3 regions of the Neobacillus oceani genome follow, and region 2 is predicted to be linked to each of the others. Evidence: a T-box and tRNA genes for the amino acid it is inferred to sense, from the RefSeq annotation. Region 2 holds a T-box; the other regions hold tRNA genes.
The links. The T-box of region 2 lies ahead of leuS (leucine--tRNA ligase). A T-box ahead of a tRNA ligase gene usually reads a tRNA of that ligase, here a tRNA-Leu.
Positions count from the first base shown of each region.

Region 1: it encodes a tRNA-Leu, which carries the amino acid that the T-box ahead of leuS (leucine--tRNA ligase) is inferred to sense. The anticodon was not compared.
Region 3: it encodes a tRNA-Leu, which carries the amino acid that the T-box ahead of leuS (leucine--tRNA ligase) is inferred to sense. The anticodon was not compared.

Region 1 covers NZ_CP143543.1:821,281-827,459, forward strand. Annotated here, with positions in the region: rRNA gene V1499_RS04000 (23S ribosomal RNA) at 1-178, shown strand, start outside; rRNA gene rrf (5S ribosomal RNA) at 293-408, shown strand; tRNA gene V1499_RS04010 (tRNA-Asn) at 425-499, shown strand; tRNA gene V1499_RS04015 (tRNA-Ser) at 506-596, shown strand; tRNA gene V1499_RS04020 (tRNA-Glu) at 613-687, shown strand; tRNA gene V1499_RS04025 (tRNA-Val) at 694-769, shown strand; tRNA gene V1499_RS04030 (tRNA-Met) at 932-1,005, shown strand; tRNA gene V1499_RS04035 (tRNA-Asp) at 1,009-1,085, shown strand; tRNA gene V1499_RS04040 (tRNA-Phe) at 1,091-1,163, shown strand; tRNA gene V1499_RS04045 (tRNA-Thr) at 1,190-1,265, shown strand; tRNA gene V1499_RS04050 (tRNA-Tyr) at 1,273-1,357, shown strand; tRNA gene V1499_RS04055 (tRNA-Trp) at 1,365-1,438, shown strand; tRNA gene V1499_RS04060 (tRNA-His) at 1,454-1,529, shown strand; tRNA gene V1499_RS04065 (tRNA-Gln) at 1,551-1,625, shown strand; tRNA gene V1499_RS04070 (tRNA-Gly) at 1,631-1,705, shown strand; tRNA gene V1499_RS04075 (tRNA-Cys) at 1,712-1,786, shown strand; tRNA gene V1499_RS04080 (tRNA-Leu) at 1,815-1,896, shown strand; gene V1499_RS04085 (hypothetical protein) at 2,295-2,480, shown strand; gene V1499_RS04090 (short-chain fatty acid transporter) at 2,893-4,311, shown strand; gene V1499_RS04095 (S8 family serine peptidase) at 4,962-6,179, shown strand, end outside.
Region 2 covers NZ_CP143543.1:3,281,323-3,287,501, reverse strand. Annotated here, with positions in the region: gene V1499_RS16570 (NapC/NirT family cytochrome c) at 1-350, shown strand, start outside; gene V1499_RS16565 (ammonia-forming cytochrome c nitrite reductase subunit c552) at 353-1,795, shown strand; gene V1499_RS16560 (MDR family MFS transporter) at 2,114-3,295, shown strand; T-box leader at 3,486-3,704, shown strand; gene leuS (leucine--tRNA ligase) at 3,758-6,169, shown strand.
Region 3 covers NZ_CP143543.1:235,519-241,697, reverse strand. Annotated here, with positions in the region: rRNA gene V1499_RS01370 (23S ribosomal RNA) at 1-1,056, opposite strand, end outside; rRNA gene V1499_RS01365 (16S ribosomal RNA) at 1,287-2,838, opposite strand; tRNA gene V1499_RS01360 (tRNA-Gly) at 2,942-3,015, opposite strand; tRNA gene V1499_RS01355 (tRNA-Pro) at 3,038-3,114, opposite strand; tRNA gene V1499_RS01350 (tRNA-Arg) at 3,120-3,196, opposite strand; tRNA gene V1499_RS01345 (tRNA-Leu) at 3,246-3,331, opposite strand; tRNA gene V1499_RS01340 (tRNA-Leu) at 3,397-3,481, opposite strand; tRNA gene V1499_RS01335 (tRNA-Lys) at 3,490-3,565, opposite strand; tRNA gene V1499_RS01330 (tRNA-Gln) at 3,575-3,649, opposite strand; tRNA gene V1499_RS01325 (tRNA-Glu) at 3,662-3,733, opposite strand; tRNA gene V1499_RS01320 (tRNA-Ser) at 3,749-3,836, opposite strand; tRNA gene V1499_RS01315 (tRNA-Asn) at 3,841-3,915, opposite strand; gene V1499_RS01310 (SprT family protein) at 4,241-4,714, opposite strand; gene cmpA (cortex morphogenetic protein CmpA) at 4,804-4,917, shown strand; gene V1499_RS01300 (Tex family protein) at 5,034-6,179, opposite strand, start outside.

The DNA of each region.
Region 1 (6,179 bases), 2.1 Mb from region 2:
TAGCTATGTGCGGACGGGATAAGTGCTGAAAGCATCTAAGCATGAAGCCCCCCTCAAGATGAGATTTCCCATTCGTAAGAAGTAAGATCCCTGAAAGATGATCAGGTTGATAGGTCAGAGGTGGAAGCACGGCGACGTGTGGAGCTGACTGATACTAATCGATCGAGGACTTAACCAAATAGATTGCTCGTTCTTCCGAACTTCTTCTGAAAATTATCCAGTTTTGAGGGAATGAAATTTCCACTTGAAAAAACCTGAAAAGGTATTATAATAAAGTATGTCTGATTCAATGTCTGGCAGTTATGGCGAGAAGGCCACACCCGTTCCCATACCGAACACGGAAGTTAAGCTTCTCAGCGCCGATGGTAGTTGGGGCCTTGCCCCTGTGAGAGTAGGACGCTGCCGGGCTTTGATTAAATACTATTCCGCAGTAGCTCAGTGGTAGAGCAATCGGCTGTTAACCGATCGGTCGTAGGTTCGAGTCCTACCTGCGGAGCCAACAAATGGAGAGCTGTCCGAGTGGCCGAAGGAGCACGATTGGAAATCGTGTATACGCTAACCGCGTATCAAGGGTTCAAATCCCTTGCTCTCCGCCATATATATTTTAATACTGGCCCCTTGGTCAAGCGGTTAAGACACCGCCCTTTCACGGCGGTAACACGGGTTCGAATCCCGTAGGGGTCACCATACATTGGAGGATTAGCTCAGCTGGGAGAGCATCTGCCTTACAAGCAGAGGGTCGGCGGTTCGATCCCGTCATCCTCCACCATAGGTTTATATTTTTTATTGTCGCGGGGTGGAGCAACGAGCGTTGCCTCACTGATTAAACTGCGAGTTGTACCCATCGAGCTGCTTCTTGAGTTAGCCTACTGAGATGGGGACAGTCAATGCTCCCAATGAGCATGACAAAAATGTAATATTTTTTTATCGTCGCGGGGTGGAGCAGTCCGGTAGCTCGTCGGGCTCATAACCCGAAGGTCGCAGGTTCAAATCCTGCCCCCGCAATTTGGTCTGGTAGTTCAGTTGGTTAGAATGCCTGCCTGTCACGCAGGAGGTCGCGGGTTCGAGTCCCGTCCAGACCGCCATTTATGGCTCAGTAGCTCAGTCGGTAGAGCAAAGGACTGAAAATCCTTGTGTCGGCGGTTCGATTCCGTCCTGAGCCATATTTAATTTAATTTATATTCACTATGCCGGTTTAGCTCAATTGGTAGAGCAACTGACTTGTAATCAGTAGGTTGGGGGTTCAAGTCCTCTAGCCGGCACCATTTTTTCGGTGGGGTAGCGAAGTGGCTAAACGCGGCGGACTGTAAATCCGCTCCCTCAGGGTTCGGCGGTTCGAATCCGTCCCCCACCACCATTTATACAGGGGTATAGTTTAAAGGTAGAACGAAGGTCTCCAAAACCTTTGGTGTGGGTTCGATTCCTACTACCCCTGCCAATTTTCCCAATAATGGCGGTCGTGGCGAAGTGGTTAACGCACCAGATTGTGGCTCTGGCACTCGGGGGTTCGATTCCCCTCGATCGCCCCATTTATGTTTAAATATTGATATTGGGCTATAGCCAAGCGGTAAGGCAACGGACTTTGACTCCGTCACTCGTAGGTTCGAATCCTGCTAGCCCAGCCATTTATGCGGAAGTAGTTCAGTGGTAGAACACCACCTTGCCAAGGTGGGGGTCGCGGGTTCGAATCCCGTCTTCCGCTCCATTATTCGGCGGCATAGCCAAGTGGTAAGGCAAAGGTCTGCAAAACCTTTATTCACCGGTTCGAATCCGGTTGCCGCCTCCATCATACAAAGTCCAATTCATTTTATTATGCCGGTGTGGCGGAATTGGCAGACGCGCACGACTCAAAATCGTGTTCCGAAAGGAGTGCCGGTTCGACCCCGGCCACCGGTATCTGAAAACGTTGAAATGACGCTGTTCTACACAAGATGTAGAACGGCGTTTTTTCGTTTATGCGGAACGATCCAGCAATTAAAATCGTACGCGGTGGAAACGAATAACACTGTAATGGGGACGTCATTATGGCCTGTACTAGACGCCAGAACGAACTATCTATGACGGAGGACATGTCGAAGCACTGTTGCAGCCTGCGCTCCGATTATCTGGATTTTGAGGGAATCCGTTAGAACTTTGGGTTAAGGAGTGCGAAATTCGAATTTACGCTCGTTAAGGTGGCCGCCTATACATACGAGGTAACTGGCAGTGTGCATTAAGTGGACAAGCTGACGTAGCAAAATGCACATCGAGCAGGATGCGGAAGTTATACGTGGCTAATGTGGCGGGCGTTGTTAATGTCCAGGTTATCGAGGTTTACCGGACATTACTTTTATTATATTGCATCGGTCGATATACTTAGCTATTATAGGGTACTTTCCCGAAACGTAGCCGTTCTCATTCGGATTGCTTCTCGTGATGTAGACACCGTTTCAACGGACTTTTTAATGTATATACATATCGGCACGACTCAAAACCCGTGATCCGTGAGGAGTATCGGTTCGACCCCACCATCATTTTTGAATGCTTTAGTTAAGTAATATCCGTAATATAGCTCAAGAACATTGGTGTATCAGTGTTCTTGAGCGTTTTTATATATTTTTTTATAACGATACCAATCGAAGCAATATTTTTGGACTTTTTATTTGGTGTCATAACCCAAAAATTGCACGAGATATGGATGTCATACCTATTTTTTTCGGGACATACTAAAACTAGATAGAAGGTGACAATTTTTACGACACTTTTTTACAAGACTCGAGTTTTTCTAATTGACTTTAAGTAGTTGTATTGTAAGATGGAAGTAATGATTTTTTAATATTCCAATTATTAAGAACACAATTCCATACTCTAAAATTATTTTAATTGGAAAATAATTAGAAAGGTGTGTGCTTGTTGGAAAAAGAGAAGAAAATCGCAAAACAGGGGGAACAATCAGGCAGACTGGAACGTATGGGTATTTCTTTAGCAAATTGGAGTGAGAAGTGGTTTCCAGATGCGTATATTTTTGCTGCAGTTGCAGTTGTGATCGTTGCAATAATTGCTTTATTAATGGGAAGGACTCCTGTCGAGGTGGGGGTCGATTTTGGAAAACACTATTGGGATTTGATTCCTTTTACAATGCAAATGGCTTTTATTATTATTACAGGCTACGTAGTGGCTTCTTCAAAACCTGTTCATAAGCTCATTGCTAAGATGGCGACAATTCCTAAATCACCGAAAGTAGCTGTAGCTTTTGTAGCATTCTTTGCCTTAGTTACATCATTAATTAGTTGGGGATTTAGCTTAGTGTTTAGTGGTATCCTGATTAAAGAAATCAGTAATCGAGTCAAGGGTGTCGATTATCGAGCCATGGCAGCAGCAGGGTTCTTAGGTCTTGGAAGTATTTGGGCATTAGGGCTTTCTTCATCAGCAGCATTATTAATGGCAACGAAATCTTCCATTCCTCCTGAATTGTATGAAATTAGTGGTACGATTGCAATGTCGGAAACGATTTTCACTTGGCAGAACTTAGTCATGATTGTTGTTCTAATTGTTTTATCCGTTTGGCTTGCATATGTGTCCGCACCAAATAAGGACAAGGCAAAGACTGCGGAAATGGCTGGTCTTGATTATAGCCGGATAGAATCTCTTGAAAAAAAGAAGGGTGATAGACCAGGAGAATGGTTGGAATATAGCCCAATATTAACGATCTTATTAGTTACTCTAGGTTTTCTTTATATTGGATACATAATGGCTGATGTAGGTCCAATCGCAGCACTAAATCTCAATAATTATAACTTCATACTTTTAATGTTTGGGTTGCTTTTGCACTGGACACCGAGGAACTTTTTGAATTCAGTATCTAACTCAGTACCTGCTATTAGTGGAGTACTTATACAGTTTCCATTATATGCAGGGATTTTCGGAATTTTAATGAATTCAGGACTTAACGATGTATTAGTAGACTTCTTTCTTTCCATTTCGACTGAAAATACTTTCCCAGTCATTGCAGGGATCTATTCAGCTGTTCTAGGGCTCTTTCTACCTTCAGGTGGGGGAAAATGGATTGTTGAAGCACCGTACTTGCTCGAGGCTGCGAAAGAGTTAAATGTTAGCATGGCTTGGATCGTGCAAGTATATAATGCGACAGAAGCACTCCCTAACATGGTTAACCCGTTCTTTATGTTACCTTTACTGGGAGTATTGGGGATCAAGGCTAAGGACCTCGCTGGTTACTCTATATTACAATTGATTTTTCATGTTCCAGTTGTACTTTTCTTAGTTTGGATTTTAGCAAAAACACTGCCGTATGTTGCTCCAGTCTTCCAGTAATTTATGTTAATACCTCGACTCAGTTTTATACTGGTCGAGGTGTTTTATTGCAAAATTCAGCCCAGATTCAAATTTATTACATATATCATTTGGACTTTTTAAAAAAAGTATTAAAAAATGAAAAAGATATTTTACACAAATTTTTCACAAGTCCACAATGAACCCTTATATATGAAGGAGTTAGAAGGCATATTATACCCCGGCCACAGGTTTCAACTATTGACTAGAATTTTGCTTTATTAAGGCTTTTCACTTAATCGTGAAGAGTCTTTTTTTTCTTCTCTCAATAAATATTCCATTTAAATTCATTATCAATTCCTCGTGCCAAAATACCTAATTCCACAACTTATTTTCTTTTACGTCTAATAATTTTTCGGGAAATTCCCCTTTTTTTCTCGAAAGTTTTTACTTAAAAACCTGATATTAAGTCTAAAAAAACCCTTGAATTGACAACATTCGCTTTTTTCCTACAAAAACATTCTATATTCGAAAAATCACTTACTTAAGACCTATGACTTTTTACGCTACCACCAAAAATAGGAATTTAGTATAGTATCATTATACTGAAAATTTAATTTTTTCAGTCGAATACTGCGGAAGGAGGATATTCTCTGCTATTTTCTTTTTTAAAAACATTAAGGGGGAAGAACATGGGTAAAAGATTTACTGCAATATTCCTAATTATTTTGTTAGCATTTGGCAGCACAGGGTTTGCTGCATTTGGCAACATCACACCGGAACAATTAGATTTACATAAACCGACGCTTTCAAAAACAAATCTCACAGCGACTGACCACCAAGGCATTGACCCGGAACAAGAGGTTCGTGTCATTGTTGAATTGGATGGGAGCGCGCCTGTTGAAACGGCAACAAAGAAAGGCGTAAAGTACGATAAGCTGGCCAAAGCTGAGCGGAAGCAGCTAGAAAAAGCTGCAAAAGACAAGCAAAAGGCTGCAAAGGATAATATCAACGGAAAAAAACTTGGCATTAAATACGAGCAGGAATTCAATGCGATCGTAAACGGCTTTAGTGCGAAAGTAAAATACGGTGATATTGAAAAAATCAAGGAAGTGTCAGAGGTAAAACAAGTATACCTCGCAAACGAGTATAATCTACCAACTGAAAAGCCGGATATGAAGTACAGCAAAGAACTCGTTGAAGCCCAGAAAGCTTGGCGTGATTTCGGATACAATGGGGAAGGTATGGTTGTCGGAATCATCGACTCCGGAGTTGACCCTTCGCATAAAGACTTCCTATTAAGTGATTCCTCTGCTGCTAAGATATCCAAAGGTGCGGTAGAGAATGAAATTGCCGAGTCAAGCCTTCCAGGAAAGTATTTTAATGACAAGGTCCCTTACGGCTGGAACTACATGGACAAGAACGATGACATCCTTGATGACAATGCCGTTACAGGCATGCACGGGATGCACGTAGCAGGAACTGTAGCAGCCAATGGTGACGAAGAAGACGGTGGCATTAAAGGTGTTGCTCCAGAAGCTCAATTACTTGCTTTGCGTGTATTTGGCGAAGAGCAGGCATCTACATGGGGCGATATTTATATTAAAGCGATTGATGATGCGATTAAGCTTGGCGCTGACGTATTAAATATGAGCCTTGGGTCGACTGCTGGGTTCGTAGATGCGAATTCACCTGAACAACAGGCTGTTACACGTGCTGTTGATAACGGAGTGGTCATGTCTATTTCTGCAGGTAACTCAACTTACTTTGGAAACGGTTATTTCCACCCATACGCTTCAAACCCAGATTATGGCGTTGTAGGTTCTCCTGGTGTATCCACTGACTCCATTTCTGTTGCGTCCTATGAAAACACACACATGGATGTAGATGCGGCTAATGTTTCAATTGAA
Region 2 (6,179 bases):
CGGATTCAACACATTCGACTTTATCCTGCAATGACTGCCACCTGCCGCATGATAATGTGGCGAAGAAGCTGGTTTTCAAGGGCAAGGCCGGAATGGGGCATATGTACTTTAATACGCTTGGGAAGGATAAAATCCCGAACGTGCTTCATGCAACCGAAAAGACAGAGAGGGTTGTTGAGCAAAACTGTATCACATGCCATGAAAGCACCCTGACGAATATCGAACACGATGCGAAGGAAAGCTGCACGACGTGCCACCGTACTGTGCCGCACGGAAAGAATTTTAAAACAAAAGAATTCAATAAGCCGCCTAAATCCGGTGAGCTGCTTGAACATAAGGGAGGATTTTAAGGATGTCGAAGTTCCGATTTGGAGCCTACCTGATGGTATTGGCATTCATTCTGATCATAACGGGCTGCAGTTCCTCCAGTGAACAGGCAGCCGCCAAACCGAAAACATCAGGCCTATCAAAAGATGAAATCTCAAACGAAGCATTCAAGGATATGTTCCCGCTTCAATACAACAGCTACATGAAAAACGAAAAAATGGCGGATACGAAATACAGCGGTTCCGTCAAACGCTCCAAGTACGATCCGGACAAAGAGCCTTACCTGCCAATCCTTTTCAATGGGTATGGTTTTGCGACCGAGTATAACGAAGACCGCGGCCACGTCTACGCACTCGAGGATGTGAAGAATGTCGCGAGGATTACCGATAAATCGGTTGGTTCCTGCTATACATGTAAATCGACAGCTGTTCCGAAAATGATTGAAGAAATGGGCGAGAAGTATTGGAGCGCCAATTTTAAAACAGAGATCTTCCCTATGGGAGAAAAAATGGGCCATTCCCCAATCGGCTGTTCCGACTGCCATGACCCACAGACAATGGACCTTCGTGTCACACGCCCAAGCTTTGTAAAAGCAATGGAGCGGAAGGGAATCGATGTATCAAAAGCGACGAAAAATGATATGCGCAGTTATGTATGCGGCCAGTGCCACGTCGAATATTACTTTGATGCGACAAACAGCGAGGTAACTTTCCCGTGGGACAAGGGCTTCAAGCCTGAAGAAATGTATGAGTACTATTCTACAATTGCCAAGGAAAAAGGGTTTGAGAAGGATTGGATCCACAATGTTTCCGGAACACCGATGCTGAAGGCTCAACACCCGGACTTTGAAACATTCGTGGAAGGGACTCACGGAAAGGCAGGCGTAGCATGCGCGGACTGCCATATGCCATATGAGCGTGTTGACGGCAAGCGAAAGATTTCGTCACACTGGTGGACTTCGCCGCTTAAGACAATGAAATCATCGTGCGGAACATGCCACGGCGATAGGGATATCGATAAGCTCGAAGCAAGGGTGATCGAGATTCAGGACACCCACATGAAGCAATTGCATAAAGCGGAGGATGTTTCCATTAACGCCCATTACTACGTAAACAAAATGATCACAATTGGAGTTAAGTCGGAAAAGGTAAAAGCCGCACAGGAACATGTGAGGAAAGCCCAATGGTTCTGGGATATCGTCGCAGCAGAGAGCTCCGCAGGCTTCCATAACCCGCAAGGCTCAATGGATTCCCTCGCTGTTTCAATTGAAGAATCAAACCAGGCTATCCACATTGCAACCGAAGAGCTTGTTAAAAAAGGCGTCGACATCGATAAATTGAAAGAGGAAATCGAAAAGGCGAAAAAAGCTGTAACTGGTGAGAAGGATAACTTCAAGAAGAAAACCCATGCAATCAATGGGGAGTTCCCGGCACAGCAGCCGGCCGTTCCGGCACCACCAAAAAAGTAAGTTCGGACAGGGATTTCCGAACGCCAATAGCTGTTAAAAAGCACTGTAGCCTTTTGGTTGCAGTGCTTTTCTCTCATTTGGAATAAAAACCATTGCACAGTTTTGGGAAAAGGAATAGAATATCCTTTGTGTTTGAGAATAGGAAAGAAAATTTTTATAGAATTATGTCTAGCTCCACAAGGAAGGCTTCGGCAGCTTAGCATCGCACGAAGGAAAAGTGCACTTCTTTTCCGAGGAGCGCCCAGCGCCTAGTGTACTACGGTCCATACGGCGCTAAACGGGGCGCTTGCGCATTTCTTATGAGATAGGAGAATCAAGATGCCGCGTTCATTATGGCTTTTAATCATCGGAATGGTCGTCAACGTTACAGGTTCATCCTTTCTCTGGCCTTTGAATGCAATCTATATCCATGACCATCTCGGCAAATCTTTAACCACCGCTGGCATAGTCCTTATGCTGAACTCCGCTGCGAGCGTTGCGGGAAACCTGGCGGGAGGAAGCTTGTTTGACAGGCTTGGCGGTTATAAAACGATTTTGCTAGGGATTGGCATTGCTTTGCTTGCATTGCTTGGATTGACTTTTTGGAACGACTTTACCCCTTATGTGATTTTCCTTACAATTTCGGGCTTTGGCGCGGGAATTATTTTTCCGGCAATGTACGCAATGTCGGGAGCTGTCTGGAAGGAAGGGGGAAGGCGCGCATTCAATGCGATTTATGTTGCGCAGAACCTTGGTGTAGCGATTGGTGCGGCATTAGGAGGACTTGTTGCCGATTTTTCCTTCCAGTTGATTTTTGTTGCAAACCTGTTCATGTATATCGTCTTTATGGCGATTGCTTTTTTTGGCTATAAAAACATAACCGACCGGGAAGGCGCCCAGACTTCTATTTTGCAGGAAAATCCCTCTGCTGGTATGAATAAAAAACTAAAAGCGTTGCTCATCCTCTGTATTGGCTACCTCCTTTGCTGGGTTGGATATGTCCAATGGCAGACAACAATCGCTTCCTATACACAGGAAATCAATATAACTCTTACCCAATACAGTTTGCTCTGGACAGTGAATGGTGCGATGATTGTGCTCGGCCAGCCAGTACTGAACGGTTTTTTGAAACGCTTTGGCCGATCGCTTAAAACACAGATGGTGCTCGGCATGCTCATATTTGTTGTGGCATTCATCGTAGCTGCCAATTCGGGGAGCTTTTCGGGATTTATGGCTGGGATGATAATTTTAACAGCTGGTGAAATGCTCATTTGGCCAGCGGTTCCGACAATTGCCAGTGAACTTGCGCCTCGGGGCCGGGAAGGCTTTTACCAGGGAATTGTCAACAGCACGGCCACCGGCGGCAGAATGATTGGACCGGTTCTAGGCGGAATGCTCGTCGACTTGTACGGCATGTCCATGTTGTTCATGATCCTAATAGTCCTGTTTATCGTTTCAATTGGAACGACTGTCGTCTATGACCGTGGCATTAAGGGAAAAAAGCAGCCGGTTCGCGCATAAAGTGAATCCCGCGCCTTTTTTGGGGGCGGGTTTCTTCGTTTGCCTATTATGTTTTCATCCGTTTACAAAGTCCGGAAAGAGAGCGGTCCATACGCCAGATTATGGTGGAAATCTCCGCTAACGCACATTTTCAACCGGGTGGCTTGCATCCCGGGGCAAATTTTAATAAAATAGCACTATGTAAAATAGTTTAATGACTGTGAAAAGGAATAGTAATGATTCCGTCCCGCCATTAGAGAGCTGGCGGTTGGTGCAAGCCGGCCGGGACCATCATGAACTCGCCTTAGAGTCGCAGGCGTGAAGTGCCAGTAATGCCTGCCGTTTTCCGCGTTAAGGATGAATGAAGCGAGTGTTTTTCACACTAATGTGGGTGGTACCGCGGGAAGATACATATCCTCTCGTCCCTGTTTATGGGATGGGAGTTTTTTATTTTTGGAAAAAAGTTTGAGGGAGGAAATTGAGATGAGCTTCAACCACAGACAAATTGAAAAGAAGTGGCAAACGAAGTGGGAGACAGAAAAAACATTTAAAACGGGCGAGGAGAAGGGCAAGCCGAAATTTTACGCCCTTGACATGTTCCCTTATCCTTCGGGTGCGGGTCTCCACGTTGGCCACCCGGAAGGCTATACGGCGACTGACATCCTTTCCCGTATGAAACGGATGCAGGGCTACAATGTACTACATCCGATGGGCTGGGACGCATTCGGACTCCCTGCCGAGCAGTACGCACTTGATACAGGGAATGACCCGGCGGAATTCACGGAGAGGAACATAAACACGTTCCGCCGCCAAATCAAAGAACTTGGTTTTTCATACGATTGGGACCGGGAAATCAATACAACGGATCCCGATTATTACAAATGGACACAATGGATTTTCCTCAAGTTGTACGAACATGGCCTTGCCTATATCGACGAAGTATCGGTTAACTGGTGCCCGGCGCTTGGGACTGTCCTTGCGAATGAAGAAGTCATCGACGGCAAGAGCGAGCGCGGGGGCCATCCGGTCGAACGCCGCCCAATGAAGCAGTGGGTGCTGAAGATTACCGCTTATGCAGACCGGCTCTTGGAGGACCTTGAAGAGCTTGATTGGCCTGAAAGCCTGAAGGATATGCAGCGCAATTGGATTGGCCGCTCTGAAGGTGCTGAAGTCACTTTTAACATTAAAGGGCATGACGGCACATTTACGGTGTTCACAACGCGTCCTGACACGCTTTTTGGTGCGACTTATGCGGTCCTTGCGCCAGAGCACGCGCTTGTTGAAAAGATCACCACTGCGGACCAGAAGGAAGCGGTTGAAGCGTATCTTGAAAAAATCAAGAGCAAGAGCGACCTCGAACGGACCGACCTTGCAAAAGAAAAGACTGGTGTCTTCACCGGCGCCTATGCAATCAATCCGGCGAACGGCGAAGAGATGCCGATCTGGATTGCGGATTACGTGCTTGCGAGCTACGGAACCGGCGCAATCATGGCGGTACCTGCGCATGACGAGCGTGACTATGAATTCGCGAAGCAATTCGGCTTGCCGATCGTTGAAGTCGTAGCTGGCGGGGATATTGAAAAAGAAGCGTATACAGGCGATGGCACGCATGTAAATTCCGGCTTCCTTGATGGTTTAAATAAGGAAGATGCGATACGGGACATGATCGCCTGGCTTGAAGAAAAAGGCATCGGGACAAGAAAGATTACCTATCGCCTTCGTGACTGGCTATTCAGCCGCCAGAGATACTGGGGAGAGCCAATTCCGATCATCCATTGGGAGGATGGCACAAGCACGGCTGTTCCAGAAGACCAGCTGCCGCTTGTTTTGCCAAAAACAACCGACATTAAACCATCCGGAACAGGCGAATCACCGCTTGCCAATATCGAGGACTGGGTAAACGTTTTCGATCCTGAAACAGGCAAGAAGGGCCGCCGCGAAACGAACACAATGCCGCAATGGGGCGGAAGCTGCTGGTACTATCTCCGCTATATCGATCCGAGGAATGATAATCATCTCGCGGACCCTGAAAAACTGAAAGAATGGCTCCCTGTCGACATTTATATCGGTGGCGCTGAGCATGCGGTATTACACCTGCTCTACGCCCGATTCTGGCACAAGTTCCTATACGATATTGGCGTCGTGCCTACGAAAGAACCGTTCCAGAAGCTATTCAATCAGGGAATGATCCTTGGCGAAAACAATGAGAAAATGAGCAAATCTAAAGGGAATGTCGTTAACCCGGACCATATCGTTGAAAGCCACGGGGCAGACACATTGAGGCTCTACGAAATGTTCATGGGGCCGCTTGATGCTTCCGTTGCGTGGTCGACGAACGGCCTTGACGGCGCGCGCAGGTTCCTTGACCGTGTATGGCGTCTGTTCATCGAGTCGGATGGAGAGGTTTCCTCGAAAATTCGGGAAGGCGCGAAGGCGGAAAACCTTGAGAGGGTCTACCACCAGACAGTTAAGAAGGTTACCGAGGACTATGAAGGGCTTCGCTTCAATGTCGCTATTTCCCAATTGATGGTGTTTATTAATGAAGCCTATAAATCCGATGTTCTTCCAAAGGAATACATGGAGGGCTTCGTAAAACTTCTTTCCCCAGTTGCGCCGCACGTCTGTGAGGAACTATGGGAAAAGCTTGGCCATACAGATACGGTTTCGTATGGGCCATGGCCAACATTTGATGAGACTAAGCTTGTTGAAGACGAAGTGGAAATCGTTGTCCAAATCAATGGCAAGATGAAGAAAAAGCTGATGGTTCCATCCGATGCTACGAGAGAAGTGATGGAAGAGCTTGCGATGAAGGAAATCAGCGCTGAGCTCGAGGGTAAAACCGTCCGTAAGGTAATCGCCGTACCAGGCAAGCTTGTCAACGTTGTCGCGAACTAACAATATTCCA
Region 3 (6,179 bases), 1.5 Mb from region 2:
TGGGACCTTAGCTGGTGGTCTGGGCTGTTTCCCTCTTGACTACGGATCTTATCACTCGCAGTCTGACTCCCACGGATAAGTCTTTGGCATTCGGAGTTTGTCTGAATTCGGTAACCCGATGGGGGCCCCTAGTCCAAACAGTGCTCTACCTCCAAGACTCTTACTACGTGAGGCTAGCCCTAAAGCTATTTCGGAGAGAACCAGCTATCTCCAGGTTCGATTGGAATTTCACCGCTACCCACACCTCATCCCCGCACTTTTCAACGTACGTGGGTTCGGTCCTCCATCCAGTGTTACCTGGACTTCAACCTGGACATGGGTAGATCACCTGGTTTCGGGTCTACGGCCACATACTCATTCGCCCTATTCAGACTCGCTTTCGCTGCGGCTCCGCCTCTTCGGCTTAACCTTGCATGGGACCGTAACTCGCCGGTTCATTCTACAAAAGGCACGCCATCACCCATGAACGGGCTCTGACTACTTGTAGGCACACGGTTTCAGGATCTCTTTCACTCCCCTTCCGGGGTGCTTTTCACCTTTCCCTCACGGTACTGGTTCACTATCGGTCACTAGGGAGTATTTAGCCTTGGGAGATGGTCCTCCCGGATTCCGACCGGATTTCACGTGTCCGGCCGTACTCAGGATCCACTCAGGAGGGAACGAAGTTTCAGCTACAGGGCTTTTACCTTCTCCGGCAGGCCTTTCCAGGCCTCTTCGCCTACCCCGTTCCTTTGTAACTCCATGTAGAGTGTCCTACAACCCCGGAAGGCAAGCCTTCCGGTTTGGGCTATGTCCCGTTTCGCTCGCCGCTACTTGGGGAATCGCGTTTGCTTTCTCTTCCTCCGGGTACTTAGATGTTTCAGTTCCCCGGGTCTGCCTTCAATACCCTATGGATTCAGGTAAAGATGCCACCCCATTACGGATGGCGGGTTTCCCCATTCGGAAATCTCCGGATCAAAGCTCACTTACAGCTCCCCGGAGCATATCGGTGTTAGTCCCGTCCTTCATCGGCTCCTAGTGCCAAGGCATCCACCGTGCGCCCTTTCTAACTTAACCTAAAAGGTCATTCCACTCTGTTTACCAGAGAGAAAACTAAAATGGCGATCACTCGGTTCTTCTTGGTTACTTCTTCTTAACATTATCCAGTTTTCAAGGAACAAACTTTGCCCGAAAGGGCAGAGTCAAAAAAAACTTTGAAGGATTGCTCCCTCAAAACTAAACAAACAAGCGGTCAACTTACGGACCAAAAGGTCCGCATTCCGATTGCCCGAAGGCAATATCCTTAGAAAGGAGGTGATCCAGCCGCACCTTCCGATACGGCTACCTTGTTACGACTTCACCCCAGTCATCTGTCCCACCTTAGGCGGCTGGCTCCTTGCGGTTACCCCACCGACTTCGGGTGTTACAAACTCCCGTGGTGTGACGGGCGGTGTGTACAAGGCCCGGGAACGTATTCACCGCGGCATGCTGATCCGCGATTACTAGCGATTCCGGCTTCATGCAGGCGAGTTGCAGCCTGCAATCCGAACTGAGAATGGTTTTATGGGATTGGCTCCACCTCGCGGCTTCGCTGCCCTTTGTACCATCCATTGTAGCACGTGTGTAGCCCAGGTCATAAGGGGCATGATGATTTGACGTCATCCCCACCTTCCTCCGGTTTGTCACCGGCAGTCACCTTAGAGTGCCCAACTGAATGCTGGCAACTAAGATCAAGGGTTGCGCTCGTTGCGGGACTTAACCCAACATCTCACGACACGAGCTGACGACAACCATGCACCACCTGTCACTCTGTCCCCCGAAGGGGAACGTCCTGTCTCCAGGAGTGTCAGAGGATGTCAAGACCTGGTAAGGTTCTTCGCGTTGCTTCGAATTAAACCACATGCTCCACCGCTTGTGCGGGCCCCCGTCAATTCCTTTGAGTTTCAGCCTTGCGGCCGTACTCCCCAGGCGGAGTGCTTAATGCGTTTGCTGCAGCACTAAAGGGCGGAAACCCTCTAACACTTAGCACTCATCGTTTACGGCGTGGACTACCAGGGTATCTAATCCTGTTCGCTCCCCACGCTTTCGCGCCTCAGCGTCAGTTACAGACCAGAGAGCCGCCTTCGCCACTGGTGTTCCTCCACATCTCTACGCATTTCACCGCTACACGTGGAATTCCGCTCTCCTCTTCTGCACTCAAGCCCCCCAGTTTCCAATGACCCTCCACGGTTGAGCCGTGGGCTTTCACATCAGACTTAAGAGGCCGCCTGCGCGCGCTTTACGCCCAATAATTCCGGACAACGCTTGCCACCTACGTATTACCGCGGCTGCTGGCACGTAGTTAGCCGTGGCTTTCTGGTCAGGTACCGTCAAGGTACCGGCAGTTACTCCGGTACTTGTTCTTCCCTGACAACAGAGCTTTACGACCCGAAGGCCTTCTTCGCTCACGCGGCGTTGCTCCGTCAGACTTTCGTCCATTGCGGAAGATTCCCTACTGCTGCCTCCCGTAGGAGTCTGGGCCGTGTCTCAGTCCCAGTGTGGCCGATCACCCTCTCAGGTCGGCTACGCATCGTCGCCTTGGTGGGCCATTACCCCACCAACTAGCTAATGCGCCGCGGGCCCATCTGTAAGTGACAGCCGAAACCGTCTTTCAGCTTCCTGACATGTGTCAGAAAGGATTATCCGGTATTAGCTCCGGTTTCCCGAAGTTATCCCAGTCTTACAGGCAGGTTGCCCACGTGTTACTCACCCGTCCGCCGCTAAAGTTTCAAAAGCAAGCTTTTGAAACTTCCGCTCGACTTGCATGTATTAGGCACGCCGCCAGCGTTCGTCCTGAGCCAGGATCAAACTCTCCAAAAAAGAGTATGAGTTTAGCTCATAAAGTTACGTTGGCTAGTGATCCGAAGATCACTATATTATTGTTTGTTGACGCTTGTTTGTTTAGTTTTCAAGGAACAATTTTTGGAGCGGGTGATGGGAATCGAACCCACGACATCAGCTTGGAAGGCTGGAGTTTTACCATTAAACTACACCCGCATATATTTATTTATAACCCGAATGGTCGGGAAGACAGGATTCGAACCTGCGACCCCTTGGTCCCAAACCAAGTGCTCTACCAAGCTGAGCTACTTCCCGTAGTATGGCGCGCCCGAAAGGAGTCGAACCCATAACCTTCTGATCCGTAGTCAGACGCTCTATCCAATTGAGCTACGGGCGCACATTTTCGAAAAAGACTTAATCAAATTCACAAGCACCAATACCTTTATTGGTGCGGCCGAGAGGACTTGAACCTCCACGGGGTTGCCCCCACTAGGCCCTCAACCTAGCGCGTCTGCCATTCCGCCACGACCGCGTAAATTAAATTAGCGACAAGATTAATCATACCACTTATTTTTCAGCAATGCAACTGGTATATTGTGGTGCGGGTGAAGGGAGTCGAACCCCCACGCCTCGCGGCGCCAGATCCTAAGTCTGGTGCGTCTGCCAATTCCGCCACACCCGCATATTAAATGGTGAGCCATGAAGGACTCGAACCTTCGACCCTCTGATTAAAAGTCAGATGCTCTACCAACTGAGCTAATGGCTCAAAAGAAAATGGCTGGGCTAGCTGGATTCGAACCAACGAATGACGGAGTCAAAGTCCGTTGCCTTACCGCTTGGCTATAGCCCAAAAATATAAAAGTGACCCCTACGGGATTCGAACCCGTGTTACCGCCGTGAAAGGGCGGTGTCTTAACCGCTTGACCAAGGGGCCATTGAAAATACGGAGCGGAGAAGGAGGGATTTGAACCCTCGCGCCGGTCACCCGACCTACACCCTTAGCAGGGGCGCCTCTTCAGCCTCTTGAGTACTTCCCCATAATGGCTCCGCAGGTAGGACTCGAACCTACGACCGATCGGTTAACAGCCGATTGCTCTACCACTGAGCTACTGCGGAATAATAAGTATATCCATACGCCTATATAGCATTTTGTGTCCCCGCCTCAGAAAGATCCGCGAGCAGCGGCTCGGCGTGTACAACTCGCAGTTAATTCAGGGAAGTGATGCTCGTCTCTACCACTGAGCTACTGCGGAATAAATAGTATTACCCATACGCTTATATAGCATTTTGTGTCCCCGCCTCAGTTAACCAAAGCAAGCTGAGACTAGGTTTTACATCCAGAAAGTTTGTTGTTCCTTCCGTCGACTCTTACCATTATAATGACGGTGCACCTCAATGTCAAGAATGATTGGCATATAAATTTTGGCTTTCCTTCCACCCTCTACTGCGCGTGCATTTCCTTTACTTTTCGGAGTTCTCCTCTACATTTTCCGCATACATACTTGGCTGTATTTATGTTTCGCCTTCTTTTGAAGACAGTTCCGCAGGCTGCGCATTCATAGACCACGATCTTTTTGCTTTTCTTCTTTACTCCGCTTTCGGGAAGCTGGCCACAAAACCTCGGCGCTCCGACTTTTTTCAACAACGCTCTGAAGTCCGCGTCCCTATGCTTGTATCCCTTACCAAGCAGATGGAGGTGGTAGTGGCAAAGTTCATGTTTTATGATTCCGACCAATTCGTCATAGCCCAACTGTTCCAAATAGCGTTTATTTATTTCAATGTTATGGGTTTTCAAAAGGTACCTTCCGCCTGTTGTGCGCAACCTGGAATTAAAAACGGCTTTGTGCAGGAAGGGCAGGCCAAATTGCTCCTGTGAAATTTTTTCCGTCAATCCCTGAAGGTCCTGGTTGTCCATCTGCAATTCGCCACCTCTTTCCGTTGAACATGACAACCTATTATAGCATAGAATAGAAAAACATTATGGTACGCAGGGAGGGCACTTGAATGCCAACATGGTTCCAAAACAGGATGAGGCGGGCATTTTATGAAAAGAATCGTTATCAGATTAAACTCCTTAACCAATGCTGGTTCTTCTATAGAAGGAAGTATCCATCCTAACTCCTGTTTATCTTCCAAACCACCTCAAAAAAAGACGTGCCCGCATTTCCCAGGCACGCCATTTTTACGTTGTAGTACACATACATAGCTAAACCTTAATTGGCCTAGCCGCCTAATTAGTTATTGATCCCTTTCGCCGATTCAGGCTGGATCATCGTCAGGGAGACACGGCCTTTTTGTTTATCGACTGAATCAACCCACACAGTGACGACGTCCCCGACAGAAACGACATCAAGCGGATGCTTGACAAATTGCTTCCTTAACTTGCTGATATGGACGAGCCCATCCTGTTTAACGCCGATATCTACAAAGGCACCGAAATCGACCACATTCCTTACTGTCCCCTGAAGTTCCATTCCTGGTTGGAGGTCCTCGAGTTTTAACACATCTTTTTTAAGCAATGGAGCATCTAGTTCATCACGAGGATCCCGTTCGGGCCGGATAAGGGCGTCGATAATGTCCTTCAACGTGATTTCCCCAATTTCAAGCTCTTCGGCCACTTTTCCGTGATCGAGTTGTCCCAATGCTTCTTTCAGCCTGTCACTGCCAAGGTCCGTTGTCGTTAATCCAAGGCTTGCGAGCAGTTTTTTCACCGCGCTATAATTTTCAGGGTGGATGCCAGTCCGGTCCAGGGGTTCTGTCCCATCCAGGATGCGAAGGAAGCCGATGGCCTGTTCATATGTCTTGGCGCCCAAGCGCGGAATTTTCTTCAATTGCGAGCGGTTGACAAATTTTCCTTCTTCTTCACGCTGCTTGACTATGTTCGCGGCGGTAGTTTTCGTCAGGCCGGCTACATATTGGAGCAGGGAAGGCGAGGCTGTGTTTACGTTCACGCCTACCTGGTTAACTGCCGTTTCGACGACAAAATGGAGCGATTCCGACAGCCTCTTTTGCGAAACGTCATGCTGGTACTGGCCGACACCGACCGATTTCGGATCGATTTTAACAAGCTCCGCAAGCGGATCCTGAAGGCGCCTTCCAATAGAAACGGCACTCCGTTCTTCTACCTGCAAATGCGGGAATTCCTCACGGGCAAGGTCTGAAGCGGAATAGACGCTTGCTCCCGCCTCATTGACAATTAAATAATAAGTGTCCTGGTTCACTTCTTTAAGAATATCAGCAACAAACTGCTCTGTTTCCCTTGAAGCTGTTCCGTTCCCAATCGCAACCATCTCCACTTTATAGTCGGATAAAATGGCAGTAAATTTTTCTTTTGCTTCACGCCGTTTTGATACTGGCGGATGAGGGTAGATGACATCTAT